3 regions of the Blautia wexlerae DSM 19850 genome follow, and region 1 is predicted to be linked to each of the others. Evidence: riboswitches for the same ligand, from Rfam matches in the RefSeq annotation. Region 1 holds a riboswitch; each other region holds the start of a gene.
What was found. A riboswitch is a leader RNA that binds a small molecule or an ion and turns the genes downstream of it on or off. The one in region 1 is predicted to bind thiamine pyrophosphate.

Region 1 (5,852 bases):
ATGAACCAATTGATTGCGCGTTACAATACAATATTCATCATCCTTTAATTCCATGGTATCCATATTGCGTAATTTCAGCAATTTATTGTAATCACTCAATTTCATTACCGGATCATGTTCATAGAATTCTGGATTATAATAATCCTGTATCTGATGCTGAGGTTCTTTATAGATAGGATATTCAATGGTTTCCTTGATTGTATAATCTTCATCAACAACTTGGATATATTCATTGAAATCTTCAAAAGGTTGTTCAAAATCAACTACGTCTACATCATAAGGAGCATTTTCTTCAATGCTTGATCGATAGACGCCTTTATTGATACTGGAAAAATTCAAACACAGTAAAGAAAGTAATATTAACATCGAAAGCGTTCCAAATGTAAAACTCATTGTTCTTGCCTTAGATGCAAAGGTTCTTATGACAAAGAGATTATCTTTTTTATATTTTACTTTTTTACTTTTTAGTAAAATGGCTAACATGATGTCTGCAAAAGTTGCTGAAATCCCATAGATACTGATGATAAGCATAGCAACAGCAGTTATTAAATAGGTAAGCGTTTCCTGTTGACCGAATGTATCTACATTACAACGTGAGTGCCAAAGAAGAAGAGAAGCAATACCTAGAATAACACTTAAAACAAAGATAATATTTCGTTTTTTATTGCTACGGAACATTTTCTTTTCATTCTGCTTATCAAAATAAAGAAAATCGTGTACTGTCATTTTGTTTATTTTTCTTAAAAGATTAAGTAAAACCAAAAGATAAATCACTAAGAAGTAAATTGCCAGTAGCCCTATAGAAACAGGATCCAAAGAGATAAAAAGCACTTTTGGAATGTCTAACAGTTTCACAATTATCAAGGATACAAACTGACTAAACAAAAAGCCGATAGGGATAGATAGGGCAAGCGCCACAAAACCTATTAGTATGTTTTCTATTACAAGCAACCGGGCTACTTTCTTCTTCTTGATTCCAAGGAGCATATATGTTCCAAACTCCTTGCTGCGCTTTTCAAACATGAATTTTGTCGTATAGTTGATTAAAAAGCATACAACAAATATAATGATAATGTTCACAAACGTCAAAACGTTTTTAAAAGTGCCCATACTGGACGATAGCTTTACAACTTCGTCAGAACCTGCCACCAAATTATATGCAAGTATCAGTGAGAATGAAATAGTGATGGTTATCAGATAAATAAAATAATCTTTCACATTTCTTTTTGTATTTCTAACCGCTAATTTACCTAACATTTCCCACTTCACCTCCGAGCAAGGTTAATATATCCAGTATTTCATTGAAGAAATCTTTTCTGCTTTTTTCTCCTCTGAAAATCTCATTGAATATTTTGCCATCTTTCAAAAACAAAATACGATTACAAAAAGACGCACTAAACGGGTCATGGGTAACCATTAAAATCGTTGCCTGCATTTTCTTATTGATGTCAGACATAGTTTCCAATAACAATCTGGAAGATTTTGAATCCAGAGCTCCCGTTGGTTCATCGGCTAAAATTAGTTTTGGTTTATTGATCAAAGCCCTTGCACAAGCACAACGCTGTTTTTGCCCACCGGAAACTTCATACGGGAATTTTGATAAAATCTCTCGAATCCCCAATTTGTCCGCAATGGCATGAACTCTTTTCCTAATACCAGCAGGATCCTGTTTGTTAATAATCAATGACAAAGATATGTTTTCTTCAATCGTCAAGGTATCTAAAAGGTTGAAATCCTGAAAAATAAATCCCAGATTTTCACGCCTGAAATCAGCAAAATCCTTATTCTTGATTTTTGTAATATCCTGATTATTAACTGTAATGTGCCCGCTGGTTACGGTATCAATTGTTGAGATACAGTTTAGAAGAGTTGTTTTTCCAGATCCGCTTGCGCCCATGATCGCTACAAATTCACCTTTATCTACATACATAGAAATGCCGTCTACCGCTTTTGTGATGTTTCCGGTATTACTCCCATAGTATTTTTTTACCTGTTCTAAATTTAAAATGTGTTCCATTGAAATCGCTCCTTTCTGCCTGTCACATGTATTAGTTTTGGAATACACTTAAATTATAACAAGAGAAGGATTCAATTACACTTACAGTTTTGAAAGTAAACGGATAACAAAAGAGCCGCAATCATGCTGGTCACAATTCTGTGACTATATTATAAAAGTATATGTGAATACATTGCGACAAAGCAAATTGAAAGTCTATTCAAAGTAGATTGTATGGTTGACTTTTGTAATAACTTTTAGTAGAATATTTTTTAGCAGGGGGACTACCTTGTAGTTGAGAAGGTTAAAACCTGACCCTTTGAACCTGTTGGCTAATACCAACGCAGGGAGCTAAAGAATACAGATTCGTATTTTTTGGACATTCTCTGTTTTGGGAATGTCCTTTTTAATTGAATAAGATATGATATGTGTTTGCGAGGGAACTGAACAAGTTGAAAAAGGTAAGACCTGACCTCTGGACCTGTCGGCTAATACCGGCGTAGGGAAGCAATTTCTTACGCTCGTATTGCGTCTGAAAGAGCTTCTAATTGTTTTAGAGGCTCTATTTTTTATTTTAGGAGGAACAAACATGGCATTTATGAAAGACATCTTAACCCACAACATCCCCATTTGGGAAGAATGTGCAGCTACCCCATTTGTGCAGGAAGTGCAAACCGGAAAGCTACCTCTTGAAAAATTCAAGAGATATATGATTCAGGATAGTATCTATCTGAAAAACTATGCCCGCATATACGGAAAGGCAATTTTTCATGCTGCTACATTAAGAGAAATTCAGCTTTACTACTCCATGCTGAACTTTGTAAATGATACGGAATCGGAAGTGCGGCTGGATTATCTAAAGCAATTTTGCATAACAGATGATGATATTGAACTGATCGCCCCTTTGCCTGAAAATCAAAATTACATTGATTTCATGTTTGAGATTGCGTCACATGGAAAGAATGAAGAAATTTTAATGGCGGTTCTTCCCTGTATGTTGAGTTACAGCTATATATTCCGCAAACTGGCGTCTGTCCCCATAAGCAGAGAATCAAGATATTGGGACTTTATCAAAGATTATGCCGATGAACAATATGCAGAAAGTTGCAAAGAATGGTCTGCTTTTGCAGAGCATAAATGTGCTGGGTTATCAGAAGCAAATAAAAAGTATCTGGCTGATATTTTTGAAAAAGCAAGTTTGTTAGAGCTTGCTTTTTGGAAGATGGCCTATCGGAACGAGAGAATGGAGGAAAATGCAAAATGAAAAAAGTATTGTCCATTGCCGGATCAGATTGCAGCGGAGGTGCAGGTATTCAGGCTGATTTGAAAACTTTTTCTGCTCACGGCGTATTTGGAATGAGTGTTATTGTTTCTGTTGTTGCAGAGAACACCAGCCGCGTTATCGACATCCAAGATATTACCCCGGATATGATTGAAAAACAGATTGACGCCGTATTTGAAGATATTGAAGTGGACGCAGTAAAAATCGGTATGCTTTCTACACCAGAATGTATGAAAGCGGTGGCAAAGAAACTATTACAATATAAGCCCCAAAATGTTGTAATCGACCCGGTTATGTATGCCAAAAATGGCTGCCCATTGATGAATCCTACGGCGGTTTCCACCTTGATAGACACAATAATTCCACTTGCCGATGTACTTACTCCGAATATTCCAGAGGCAGGGAAAATAGCGGATATGCAGATTTCCACAGTTTCAGATATGGAGGCTGCCGCAAGAAAAATATATGCCATGGGTTGTAAGGCGATTGTTGTCAAGGGTGGACATCATATAGGAAATGCTGTTGATGTCCTATTTGATGGAGAAAATTTCTACCATTTTGAAACATCCCGCATTGATACGAAAAATACTCATGGGACAGGCTGTACCTTTTCTTCTGCAATCGCTTCCCAGCTTGCAAAGGGAAAAAGTGTTCCGCTTGCAGTCGAATCGGCAAAGGCTTATGTCACAATGGCAATCGAACACTCTCTTGCGATTGGGAAAGGCTGTGGCCCGACGCACCATTTCTACGAATTGTATCAGCATGGTTTATCTAAAGAATAGGCAGGTGCAAAATGAACTTTGATTATACACTTTATCTTGTTACTGATCGTCAACTAATGAGCTGCGATAGCCTGACAGAAGCGGTGGAACAGGCAATTTTAGGAGGCTGCACAATGATACAACTCCGAGAAAAAGAATTGTCCTCATTAGAATTTTACAATCAGGCTGTTGCCGTGAAACTGGTTACGGATAAATACCATATTCCCCTTATCATAAACGACCGGATAGATATTGCAATGGCTGTGCAGGCTACGGGGGTACATATTGGACAGCATGATTTACCTTCGGCTGCCGTCCGCAAAGTAATTGGGGAAAATATGCTGTTGGGAGTATCCGCATCTTCCATTGCAGAAGCAATACAGGCACAACAGGATGGTGCAGATTATTTGGGAGTTGGCGCAATGTTCCCTACTGGAACTAAAACCGACGCTGATTCTGTATCAATGGAAGAATTACAGATAATCCGCGCAGCCGTTTCTTTGCCGATAGTTGTTATTGGCGGTATCAATAAGGGAAATGCAGGGCGTTTCAAGCCCATGGGAATTGACGGGCTGGCTGTTGTATCTGCCATCATAGCGCAGTCTGATATAAAAGCTGCTGCTGCGGAACTGAAAGATTTATTTTGCGGAAAGGAAAAGAAAAATGGATTTTAATGCGGCAATCTTTGATTTAGATGGAACAATTCTGGATTCAATGGATGTATGGGAGCATATAGATATTCAGTTTTTGAAAAAGAGAAATCTTCCCGTCCCGGAAAATTATGTAACTGAAATATGTGCAAGGAGTTTTGAGGAAGCCGCACAATATACCATTGATCTTTTTGGATTGCAGGAAACGGTAGAGGGAATTATTGAGGAATGGAATAATATGGCGGTCGAGGAATACAGCAACCATGTCGGTCTGCTGCCCCATGCCCTTGATTATCTTCTGCGCTTAAAAGAACATGGAATAAAACTTGCAGTTGCTACGGGGTTGCCGGAAAAGCTCTATATGCCATGCTTAAAGAACAATTCGATTTTAGAATTATTTGACGCCCTATGTTCAACAGATGAGGTGCAGCGGGGAAAAGAATATTCGGATGTCTTTGAATTGGCTGCAAAAAAATTAGGGGTCTCACCTGAACACTGCATTGTGTTTGATGATGTACTTCCGGCAATCAAAAGTGCAAAGGAAGCTCATATGTTAGCAGGTGGAATTTATGATAAGTATTCCGCAGATCAGCGTTCAGAGATAGAACAGATTGCTGATATTTACTTATTTGATTTTCGGCAAGCACCTATCCCGCAAAAAAAGGTGTGAAAATGGAAAAATGGGATTTATATAATGCAAAACGTGAAAAGGCAGGAATAGTAGTGTGTCGTGGAGAAACCATACCCAAAGGGCTGTATCATTTATCTGTGAGTGCATGGATTGTCAATCAGCAGGGGCAGTATCTTTTATCACAGCGACATCCGAAAAAGCAATATCCTCTTTGCTGGGAATGTACGGGTGGTTCTGTACTTTTCGGGGAAAACAGTTTACAGGGAGCCGTCCGGGAGGTAAAAGAAGAGTTAGGAATATCGCTTACTCCCGGAAATGAAAAATTGATTTATCAGATCAGACGAGAAAATGTACAGGATTTTTACGATGTTTGGCTATTTCATAAGGATATTAAGATTGAAGAAATGCACTTACAGGAAACAGAAGTTGTAGATGTTCAATGGGTAAGTCCAGATAAGTTATTTGAAATGTTTTGTCTGAAACAACTGCACCCTTTACTTACCTATGTGGAGGAACTAATAGGCTGAGTAAA
Region 2 (5,852 bases), 1.8 Mb from region 1:
AGAACAGCTTTTGTTCCCTGCGTGCTCTGGTCAATTCCCAGAATGTAGAATGAACTCATATCCTCATCCTTTCCCACCATTATCGTTTTATGTTCTATTTTGTTCGAATGTCTGTGCTATTTGTTTATTTTTTATGTTTTTCCTGTTCTTTAATGCGATTATATAGCACATTTTATATATTGTCAATATCATTTTTATCTTTTTCAAACATTATTTTGTTTTATTCCGAACATTTTTATTCAAAAAACACATTTTAGCATTGAAATATGTACTTCTTTCTGTTATATTATTACTATAGTAAACACGCCTGTATGGCTTTTAGAAAGTAGGTACTTATTAATGAAAAAAGAACGGCACGCTCGAATTATCGAAATTATGCAAAATCAAAATATTATTACTATAAAAGATCTTGCACAACAACTAAACTGTACAGAAATGACCGTTCGCCGCAATCTTGATGAACTTCAGAATATGAACTTTGTAAAAAGAGAACGGGGATATGCCATTTTGCTTCAGCCCGCAAAAGATACTGATTATTATGTAGAAAGCGGAGAACACGAACGCGAAAAGCGAGCAATCGCAACTATTGCTTTACAGTATATCCATCCATCCCAGAGTATTTGTATGGATTCCGGAACTACAATCCAGCAACTTATCACAATGCTCCCTATGACCATGCCATTATCAGTGATAACTCCCAGCCTTGTAGGCGCGCTGGCATTATCAGATAATACAAATATACAGGTTCTGATTCCAAGCGGAGTGATGCACCACACTAATCGTTCTATATTGATTTCTGATCCTGAATGGCTCTCTCAATACCGAGCAGATATTGCCTTTATGTCCTGCCGTTCTTTCCGCGTCCCCGGTGGTGCGTTCGAACATTCACAGGCACTTACTTCCACCAAACGTGCTCTGGCGTCTATTGCTCAGAAACGAATTATTCTTTTGGATTATTCCAAGTGGAATGTAAACTCGTTGTGTAATTCTCTGAAATTATCAGATTTAAACATCCTTATTACAGATAATAAAGCGCCTTTAGAACTAGCTACCAAAGCAGCTGAAAAAGGAATTGAAATTATTATTGTAAACCCTGATAATAATGTTATTCAGGAACATTTTAATCCTTCAGAAGACAGCCCTATAAAATAGAAAAACTGGTTCTGATCGTTATCATTAAACAAAAACAAAAACTTATTTGTATATATTGACTTTCTCACATCAGAATGTTACAATGTGAGTAATTAAGACAAGGGGTGCTTGTGTAAACAGGCTGAGAGTAAGCTGTATTGCTTTAACCCATTACCTGATTTGGATAATGCCAACGTAGGGAAAGTTATAGTTCTTCCGGACTGCAATATGCTTGTTGGCGTATTGCAGTTTTTCCTTTTTATAAGCAGACATATCATATCATCTCCCCTGTTTTAATTATAACCAGACAAACACGACAGACCGGGGGCACCACTCTCTGTCACTTCAGTAGTTTACTAAAAAACTTACGAATATGCGCAGGTGCAAGTCCCTGCTATATGCAGGAGGCGCAGTTCATTTTATTCGCAGTAACATCGAAAGCCCACAGTGCAGGGCAAGGAGGAAAAAATGACACAGTATACAACGCAGATGGACGCGGCACGTCAGGGAATCATCACACCACAGATGGAAATCGTAGCAGAAAAAGAACACTTTGACGTGGAAGAATTAAGAGAACTGATTGCAAAAGGACAGGTAATTATTCCCTGCAACAAAAATCACAAAAGCATCAGTCCGAGCGGTGTCGGTGCAAAGCTGACCACCAAGATCAATGTAAATTTAGGTGTTTCCAGAGACTGGAAAGACGTTGATATGGAATATGAAAAGGTACATTCAGCAGTAGAAATGGGTGCAGAAGCCATCATGGATCTCAGCTCCTACGGAGATACCAGAAGCTTCCGCCGCAAACTTACATCCGAATGTCCGGCAATGATCGGTACTGTTCCGATCTACGACGCAGTAGTATATTATCACAAAGCGCTTGGCAAGATTACTTCTGAAGAGTGGATTGATATCGTACGTATGCATGCAGAAGACGGCGTGGATTTTATGACTATCCACTGCGGTATGAATCGTGCAACCGCAGCACGTTTCAAACAGAATAAACGTCTCATGAACATTGTTTCCAGAGGTGGTTCTATTATGTTCGCATGGATGGAAATGACAGGAAAAGAGAACCCGTTCTATGAGCATTTTGATGAAATTCTTGATATCTGCAGAGAGTATGATATCACTTTAAGTCTGGGAGATGCATGTCGTCCCGGATGTATTGCAGATGCAACTGATACTGCACAGATTGAAGAGCTGATCACTCTCGGTGAGCTTACCAAACGTGCATGGGAAAAGGATGTTCAGGTTATGATCGAGGGACCTGGCCACATGCCGCTGAACCAGATCGCAGCTAATATGGAAATCCAGAAAACTCTTTGCCATGGCGCTCCTTTCTATGTACTTGGACCGCTTGTAACAGATGTTGCTCCCGGATATGACCACATTACTTCCGCAATCGGCGGTGCGATCGCTGCTTATTCAGGTGCTGCTTTCCTCTGCTATGTAACACCTGCAGAACATCTTCGTCTGCCAAATGCAGCTGATGTAAAAGAGGGAATTATCGCTGCCAAAATTGCTGCTCATGCCGCTGATATTGCCAAAGGAGTTCCCGGTGCCGCAGAATGGGATTATAAGATGAGCGAAGCGAGAAAACGTCTTGACTGGGAAGAAATGTTCAAACTCAGCATGGATCCTGAGAAAGCAAGACGCTACCGCGCAGAGGCTAAACCTGAGAAAGAAGACACCTGCAGTATGTGCGGAAACTTCTGTGCCGTAAAGAATACAAACCGTATTCTGGATGGTGAAATTGTTACTATTTTTGATGAATGATGCTTTTATAAAAGCCGTATTTCAACATGTTTGATTGTTGAAATACGGCTTTTTATTTACTATATCTTCATCATATCTGACATAATACATCCACCGGCTGAACCATGTTCCATAATCTCATTTAACTGTCCTGTTCCCGGATGTATCCCTCCTATGGCATATACAGGAATCTTTACTGCTTTACAGACATTCTCCAGAAATTCCAGTCCTCTGGGTGGAAGTCCTTTTTTACAGTCAGTTGTATAAATATGTCCTGCCGTAAGATAATCAGCTCCCAGACTTTCTGCTTTCAATGCATCTTCTACGGAGTGGACCGAACTTCCGATCTGCCGGAAACCTCCAAGCTTTCCCTCATATTTTTCCAACAGAAATATTGGCAGATGAATGTATGGATGATGCAGTTTTTCTGCTACGTTTACATAGGTATGTAATATGCAGGGAACCTGATATCTCTTACAGATTTCCAGTATCTGCTCTGCCAGACGAGAATATTCTTCCTCCGGCAGATCCTTTTCCCTCAGAATAACCGCCTTCGGATGAAGGCTGCATACACGCTCGATCTGTTCTGCAAAGGGACGCTGACACAGGGAGCGGTTGGTCACTGCAATTACATTTTCATAAGGATTTTTCTGCATTTTAGAGGTACACATAATCATTCATAACCGGCTGAAGATCATGATCCAAAAGTGCCTTATAGACTTCATCTACAGACCTTCCGTCTGAAATCTCAAACTGGTCATCTCCTTTATCTTCGATATCCTCCACATGACTTCCGATTCCTGTGCTGACTCCTGCTGAAATCTTTGTCGCAGCAATTCCAACCAGGTTATCGCGTACACGCTCACACTCTCTGGTAGATACCGTAATGCTTGCAAATGGCATGAACAGACGATAGGCGCAGACCACCTGAAGCAGCTGTGGTTCATGTACATCCATAGGATTAATACGGTCATTGTTGATGATCGGCCGAAGTCTCGGACAGGAAAATGCAATCTCTGCATGAGGATATTTTCTCTGCAAAAGATATGCATGATATCCGGTGGCAAAAGCATCCTTACGGAAATCATCCAGTCCCAGAAGTGCAGCAAATCCTACTCCTCGCATACCACCCTTTAAAGCACGTTCCTGTGCGTTCAGACGATAAGGAAATATACGCTTGTGCCCTGCAAGATGCAGAGTTTCATACTTATCTGAATTATAAGTCTCCTGGAATACCGTTACATAATCAGCTCCGCATTCATGGAGATGTGCATACTCATCTGAATTCATAGGATAAACTTCAAGTCCGATTACTTTGAAATATTTCCGGGCAATCTTACATGCTTCTCCGATATATTTTACATCAGATTTTGCTCTGCTCTCTCCTGTAAGAATCAGGATTTCCTGCAGTCCTGTCTTTGCGATAGCAGCCATTTCCTTATCAATCTCTTCTGCATTCAGCTTTGCTCTGCGGATCTTATTATGGCAGTTAAATCCGCAGTAAATACAGTAATTCTCACAGTAATTTGCAATATAAATAGGGGTAAACATATACACACTGTTCCCAAAATGTTTCCTGGTTTCTTTCTGCGCAGCCTGTGCGATTTCCTCCAGAAGAGGCAATGCAGCCGGAGACAGCAGTGCCTGAAAATCCTCTGGTGTACGGTTATCATGAGCAAGTGCCCTGCGTACATCTGCCTCTGTATATTTATCATAATCGTAAGCATTCATGGCAGAAATAACCTGATCCATCACGTCTGATTCTTCCAGTACTTCCATTCCCGGAAGATATTTCATATGATCGATCCTGTTCTTTTTCATATCTTCCAGAATCACTTCATTGACAATACTTTCGTTGAAGTGTTCCCCATGTTCCATATTTTTTTCTGTTGTTTCCATTGATGTTTTCTCCTCTTTATTACCATTTGGCAACTTTCGTTTTCCTATAAATTAATACCTACTCCGCAGTTATAGCAATCCTCTAAAATAATGCATCTTAATCCAGCCCATCAGAGTGTGAAATCCTGCGTCAGATATCTTTGCCGTGCGTCAGCACGCCTGCAGATATCTTCCTTGTCTTTCGCACGCTGCTGAACTGTCTTAAATGCATTATTTACGAGGATTGCTATAATCAAAAATCTCATTTTAGAATGATTTTTTATTTATTACTCATGAAGAAAACCAGTCAGTGGAGAGGATGCGCTTGCACCTTTTTCCAGGGTTCTTCCCAGTCCGGCAAGGTATGCACTTCGTCCTGCTTCAATAGCTTTTTTAAATGCTTCAGCCATTATCTGCACATCACCTGCTGTGGCAATCGCAGTATTTGCCATAACTGCAGATGCCCCCATCTCCATGGCTTCACACGCCTGAGAAGGACGTCCGATTCCTGCATCTACAATGATCGGGAGCTCAATTTCGTCAATCAAAATCTGGATAAATTCCTTGGTGCACAGACCTTTATTAGAGCCGATCGGAGAACCCAGCGGCATGATGCAGGCAGCTCCGGCATTTACCAGATCTCTGGCTGCATTCAGATCCGGGTACATATAAGGCATTACTACAAATCCTTCTTTTGCAAGAATTTCTGTAGCTTTAACAGTTTCATAGTTATCCGGAAGCAGATATTTTGAATCATGGATCACTTCGATCTTTACGAAATCACCGCATCCGATTTCTCTGGAAAGCCTGGCAATACGAACTGCTTCTTCTGCATTTCTGGCACCTGAAGTATTGGGAAGAAGAGTAACATTTTTCGGAATATAGTCCAGAATATTTGCCAGTCCACCTTCATTGGCACGACGCAGAGCCAGAGTGATGATCTGCGCATCTGCCTTTTCAATACATGCTTTCACCAGATCCAGAGAAAATTTTCCGGATCCCAGAATAAAACGGGAAGTAAATTCATGACCTCCCAGAATCAGTTTGTCTTCATTATTTGTACTCATAATTTAAGTCCTTCTTTC
Region 3 (5,852 bases), 2.2 Mb from region 1:
CACTGATTTTTTCTCTTATTTATTTTTTTCCAGAATCTGAATCAGTTTCTGTGTATCTTCCATAGTAGTAGCCCAGCTTGTGGCAAAGCGGATCACAGAGTGTGTCTCATCATACTTCTCCCAGAATCCGAACTCCACATCCTGGGCTATTTCTTTCATTACATCATTAGACACAATACAGAAGATCTGGTTGGTAGGCGTATCCAGAGAAAGCTGATATCCATACTTCTTCAGTGCAGCCTTGATCTGCTCTGCAGCTTCCATTGCAGGTTTGCCGATCCGCAGGTACAGTCCGTCCGTAAACAGCTCACCAAACTGGATCCCGGCGATTCTTCCTTTGGCAAGCAATGCTCCATGCTGCTTGATGATTGTAAAGAAATGAGGAATCCGTCCTTTCTGCGGTATAACCACCGCTTCTCCAAACAATGCTCCGCATTTGGTTCCTCCAATGTAAAACGCATCACTAAATTCAGCCAGATCAGTGAGAGTCACATCGTTCTCCGGACTTGCCAGTGCATAGGCAAGGCGGGCGCCATCCACATAAAGGGGAAGATGATTTTCCCGGCAGACTTTGCTGAGAGCTGCTAATTCTTCTCTGGAATACAGGGTACCATATTCTGTTGGCTGGGAAATATATACCATTCCAGGCATTACCATATGCTCATAGTTGGCATCATCATAGAAATCCTTCACCAGCTTCTCAATCTGCTGTGCAGAGATTTTTCCATCTTTCTGCGGTACTATCAGAACCTTATGTCCACCAAATTCAATGGCGCCAGATTCATGGGTTGCAATATGGCCTGTATCCGCAGCCACAACTCCCTGATAGGATTTCAAAAGTGCATCGATCACTGTGGCATTGGTCTGTGTTCCGCCAACCAGCAGGAATACATCTGCCTCCGGTGCATTGCAGGCTTTTCTGATCTTTTCTTTCGCTTCTTCTGTATATGGATCCTGACCATATCCCACTGTTTTCTCCAGATTCGTCTCCATCAGCTTTTTCATGATCGCAGGATGTGCACCCTCCATGTAGTCACTGGCGAAATATAAACGTGATTCTGTATTTTCCATTTTTATCGTTATGTCCTTTCTACTGCACTATTTGCGCATCTGACTTTTTTATTCATAGCTTCTGTTCTGTACCGGAACGCTATTCATTCTGTAACTCTATTTTTCTTAGCATTTCTCCCATCTGCTCTTCTGGCTTTCACAGATGGAGTTCCACTGACAATTCCCACAGATTTCTTTCCTCTTTCCTGATGCCAGGATTTTCTTTTGAACAATATCTGTAAAATCATCAAATTCCATAATCTGTCCATTCTCCAGGCCACATAAATCCAGTACTGCATTGTCATATGCTTCTACAAGCGAAAAGGAAGAACAACATCCTTTTTCATTATTGGGACAGGCAGAACAGATCTCGTCTGTATCTGCATGAAGCTGTATCTTCGCTCCCTTCTGGAAAATATCCAGCATTTCCTGCATATGTGCGGAAAACCCATCACTGTATCCCTCACCCTTGAAATATGCAAGGCACATTCCATGGTGAGGGCGTAGTGGAATATTTTTTATAAAAGACATCTTTGTACACCCTTCTCCTTAATTTTTTAACATATTGGATACTTTAACACAAAGCGTTTTTATTGACAACTTTTTCTATTTTATAGTTTACAATCCAACAATTCTATATACTGATCGGATTTCATCAGACTTACTTGATAAAATCAAAAAAATCCTTTTTTACTTCTTCTTCATTTACCAGCCTTAGCTACCCTCATATTATAAAGAAAGGTACCCAATGATGCCAGAATAATCAGCACATATCCTGTAAAGCTGTACTTATCCGGAATCTCTCCAAACAGGATAAATCCCAGCATCGTGGCAAAAATAATCTGCGAATAATCAAAAATGGAAATCTTCCCTGCAGGTGCATAGGTGTATGCAGCCGTAATCGTAAACTGTCCACCCGCTGCGAATAATCCTGCCATCAGCAATGTCACAAGCTGCTTCATATTCATGGGTGTGAAATGGAACAACATCCACGGCACAACCGACAAACAGGAGAAAAATGAAAAATAAAACACGATAACCGGTCCCTTCACTCCGTGAGTTCCCAGTACACGCACCATCGTATAGGCAATTCCTGCCCCCAGTCCACCGCAGACTCCTATCAGTGCCGGAACAAGTGCCGCATTCTGAAATCCCGGTTTCACTACAAATAAACATCCTATAAACGCCAGCGCAACACACGCAGCCTGCACCGGTCTGATCTTTTCCTTTAACAAAAGGAATGAAAAAATAATCGCAAAAAACGGAGACAACTTATTCAGTATCGATGCATCTGCCACCAACAGATGATCAATGGCATAAAAGTTACACAGAATCCCCAGTGTCCCGCACACACAACGCAAAATCAGCGGTCCCCAGTATTTCTTATCCACCTTCGGCACTGTACGATTCTTACAGAGAATCGCCGCTGCAAACACCGCCGCCACCAGATTCCGGAAGAAACTCTTCTCCACAGACGGCAGATCACCTGCCAGACGTACACTCACATTCATACAAGCAAAGAAAAACGCCGACAGGATGATCATTATCATACCCTTTATGTAATTTTCCTGTTTCATCAGATTTAACCTGCCTTTCTGTCCATGCAGACAGCTTCTTTTTATCATATGCTGTCTGTCATCTACCTGTTAATCATATCACGGACAATCGTTTTAGTACAAATAGATTTTTTATTTCAATTCGTCCTAAACCATGATATGTTACTGTTCACTCCGTTCACAGTAACGTAGCCAAAATTCATTCCAGATTGCCTGTGGCAATGGAATTTTGGCTCGTATGTCTCGGGATTTTGGCATATTCATGCCAAAACACCTCGCGGAATAGTGGTGTGTGAACAGTAACCATGATATACTATAAGAACTGTCGAACCTCCAGCAGAAAGGAGGTGAGTTTCATGGAAGAAATTCTCGTCACATTTCTTGTCTCTGTTTTAGCAGGCGTAGTTAGCTACTACATATGCAAATGGCTGGACGGCAGACACTAGACAGCAACAGCCCAAACGGAACAGCTCACCGTAACGAGCAAGAAAGCCCTCAGAGCTGCAACTCTGAGGGCTTTTGTTTCTTTAGTTCGCTTCATGGAATCTCGTCACATTCCTTAGCTACTGTTAGTATATGCTGAAAAAAATAAAAAGTCAACTTAAAAATAATATTAGGTAGTATAAATTTACTGTAGGAAATTTACCCTGCTTTTACATCCCATTGACTTTTCCAAAAGCTTGTGTTACTCTAAAGCGTGTTTGAAAATTGTAACGCACATCTTGCGTAAAGCATTTTTCAAATACGCTCTAACAAAAGAAAATCTGCATAATGGATAATAACAACGGGAGCCTGTGGGACAGGCTGAGAGGAAGATAGATCTTCGACCGCACCTGATATGGATAATGCCAGCGTAGGGACTGTATTTGTATATTAAAATCTGCCAGTGTGTTATTCCGGCAGATTTTTTTGCAGGATTTTATCTGCTTCCTGCACAACTGATAATGTCTGCTTCGGCAGACCAAATCTTAATTTCAAGGAGGTTCATTATTATGAACACAGACAGATCAAAAACACTCAGAATGGTCATGCTCGCCATGATGGTTGCCATCGGCGTTGTCATCTCACCTATTCTGAGAATCGAGGGTATGTGCCCTACTGCACACCTGATAAACATCGTCTGTTCCGTACTTCTGGGACCGTGGTATTCATTGCTTTGTGCCACTCTCATCGGAATCATCCGAATGATGTTTATGGGTATCCCGCCACTTGCACTGACAGGTGCCGTATTCGGCGCATTTTTATCAGGCGTTTTCTACCGCGCTTCTCATGGAAAGATTATCTGCGCAGTGATCGGTGAAATCTTCGGAACCGGTATCATAGGCTCTCTGGTTTCCTATCCTGTAATGGCATTTCTTATGGGCAGAAGCGGACTGAACGCATTTTTCTATACACCAATGTTTCTGGCAGCAACCTGCATGGGCGGCACCATTGCCTACTTCTTCCTGAAGGCCTTAAGTCACGCAGGAATGCTTGCCAAATTTCAGCAAAGCCTTGGAGCAAAAGTATATGACCGTAAATCAGACAAATCCCAGACAATTGACCAGAGCAGCACAGCCGCTGATTCATTGCATCACTAATCCGATTTCTATTCATGACTGTGCGAATATTATTTTGGCGGCCGGAGGCCGCCCGATCATGGCAGAACATCCGGCAGAAGTAGCTGAGATCACCAGAAACTCTCATGCACTGGCACTGAATCTTGGAAATATCACTGATGCACGTATGAAATCCATGCCGGAATCTCTGAAAACTGCTGCCAGTCTCCATATCCCTGTTATGCTTGATCTGGTAGGAACTGCCTGCAGCAATCTGCGCTATGAATTCGCACAGAAGCTTATGAACATCCACATGCCTGAACTCCTAAAAGGAAATATGTCTGAACTTCTTGCCATGTCCGGACAGACCGCACATGCAATTGGAATTGACGCAGGTGTACAGGATGTGCTTACAGATGCCAATCGTTCCCATCTGAAAGAACTTTTCCAGGAAAAGGCTTCCCGGTGGAATACCACACTTCTTATCACAGGCAAGGAAGATATGATCGTCTCTGCCAGTAAATGTGAATTTATTACAAATGGCACTCCTGCCATGTCACAGATTACAGGAACCGGATGTATGCTTGGAATGATCTGTGCCACCTATCTGGCAGTTACAGACCCATTTACAGCGGCCCTGTCAGCAGCCAGAGAATTTGGCACAGCAGGAGAAAGAGCAGAGAAAAACAGCTCCGGCCCCGGAAGCTTCCAGACAGAGCTGTTCGATCAGTTTTACAATCTTTTATAAAAAAGTTCCCGTCAGACAATATGGCCAAATTTCTTCCATATTATCTGCGGGAACTTTTTTATGCTATTTCCGCACTGCGCATCTTTCCCAGTTCTCGTCTCGCAAACACAATTGCCAGCACAAATGCCGCTGCATCTGCGATCGGTCCTGCATACATCACTCCATCAATTCCCATAAACAACGGGAAGATAATGATCAATGGCAGAAGAAAAATCACCTGCCGTGTCAGAGACATTACAATACCCAGCTTCGCCATACCGATAGAAGTAAAGAAACCGGAAGATACCGGCTGGATACCGTTTGCAAAAGTCATAAACATAAATATTTTCAAGTAGCGTTCTGCAAACTGAAAATACAGCTCACTTCCTGTTCCGAAGATACCCACGATCTGGTGTGGAAATATCTGGAAACAGAAAAAAAATATCGTTGCAATTACTGTACAGGCAGTTACAGAATAACGGTATGCCTGTCTTACTCTGTCATATTTCTTTGCTCCGTAATTAAATCCCCAGATTGGCTGACTGCCCTGAGAAATACCAATACAGATTGCCATAAACACCATATTGACTTTGGAGATAACACCTACACAGGCAATGGGAATATCACTTCCATATACGGAATTTGCTCCATAATAACGCAGAATATTATTTAATACAATCTGCACGATCGCCATGGCAATCTGATTAATGCAGGATGCAAGTCCCAGAGAAATAATTGCTTTAAGATATGACAGCTTTGGTTTCAGCATCCCACCGGACAGATACATTTTGCGGAACTTACAGAAGTACACAATTACCAGAACTCCGGAAGCAACCTGTCCGATCACTGTTGCCCATGCAGCACCCTTAATTCCCCATCCGAATCCAAAAATAAACAGCGGATCCAGAATAGTATTGATGATCGCACCTATCATAATACAGACCATAGAATAAGTCGGACTTCTGTCTGCTCTGACCACAT

Region 2: linked by a shared signal. The riboswitch ahead of thiC (phosphomethylpyrimidine synthase ThiC) and the one ahead of NQ550_RS09770 (TenA family protein) in region 1 are both predicted to bind thiamine pyrophosphate.
Region 3: linked by a shared signal. The riboswitch ahead of thiW (energy coupling factor transporter S component ThiW) and the one ahead of NQ550_RS09770 (TenA family protein) in region 1 are both predicted to bind thiamine pyrophosphate.

What each region holds. Positions count from the first base shown of each region.
Region 1 is NZ_CP102267.1:2,101,719-2,107,570, forward strand. Features, by position in the region: gene NQ550_RS09760 (ABC transporter permease) at 1-1,257, opposite strand, end outside; gene NQ550_RS09765 (ABC transporter ATP-binding protein) at 1,247-2,017, opposite strand; TPP riboswitch at 2,264-2,363, shown strand; gene NQ550_RS09770 (TenA family protein) at 2,586-3,260, shown strand; gene thiD (bifunctional hydroxymethylpyrimidine kinase/phosphomethylpyrimidine kinase) at 3,257-4,060, shown strand; gene thiE (thiamine phosphate synthase) at 4,072-4,713, shown strand; gene NQ550_RS09785 (HAD family hydrolase) at 4,703-5,359, shown strand; gene NQ550_RS09790 (NUDIX hydrolase) at 5,362-5,847, shown strand.
Region 2 is NZ_CP102267.1:264,992-270,843, reverse strand. Features, by position in the region: gene NQ550_RS01160 (FGGY-family carbohydrate kinase) at 1-59, opposite strand, end outside; gene NQ550_RS01155 (DeoR/GlpR family DNA-binding transcription regulator) at 340-1,152, shown strand; TPP riboswitch at 1,243-1,351, shown strand; gene thiC (phosphomethylpyrimidine synthase ThiC) at 1,600-2,910, shown strand; gene NQ550_RS01145 (thiamine phosphate synthase) at 2,970-3,545, opposite strand; gene thiH (2-iminoacetate synthase ThiH) at 3,547-4,788, opposite strand; gene NQ550_RS01135 (thiazole synthase) at 5,055-5,834, opposite strand.
Region 3 is NZ_CP102267.1:4,604,117-4,609,968, forward strand. Features, by position in the region: gene NQ550_RS21525 (threonine aldolase family protein) at 16-1,071, opposite strand; gene NQ550_RS21530 (DUF1284 domain-containing protein) at 1,177-1,581, opposite strand; gene NQ550_RS21535 (DMT family transporter) at 1,752-2,627, opposite strand; TPP riboswitch at 3,381-3,484, shown strand; gene thiW (energy coupling factor transporter S component ThiW) at 3,599-4,186, shown strand; gene thiM (hydroxyethylthiazole kinase) at 4,116-4,892, shown strand; gene NQ550_RS21550 (MATE family efflux transporter) at 4,951-5,852, opposite strand, start outside.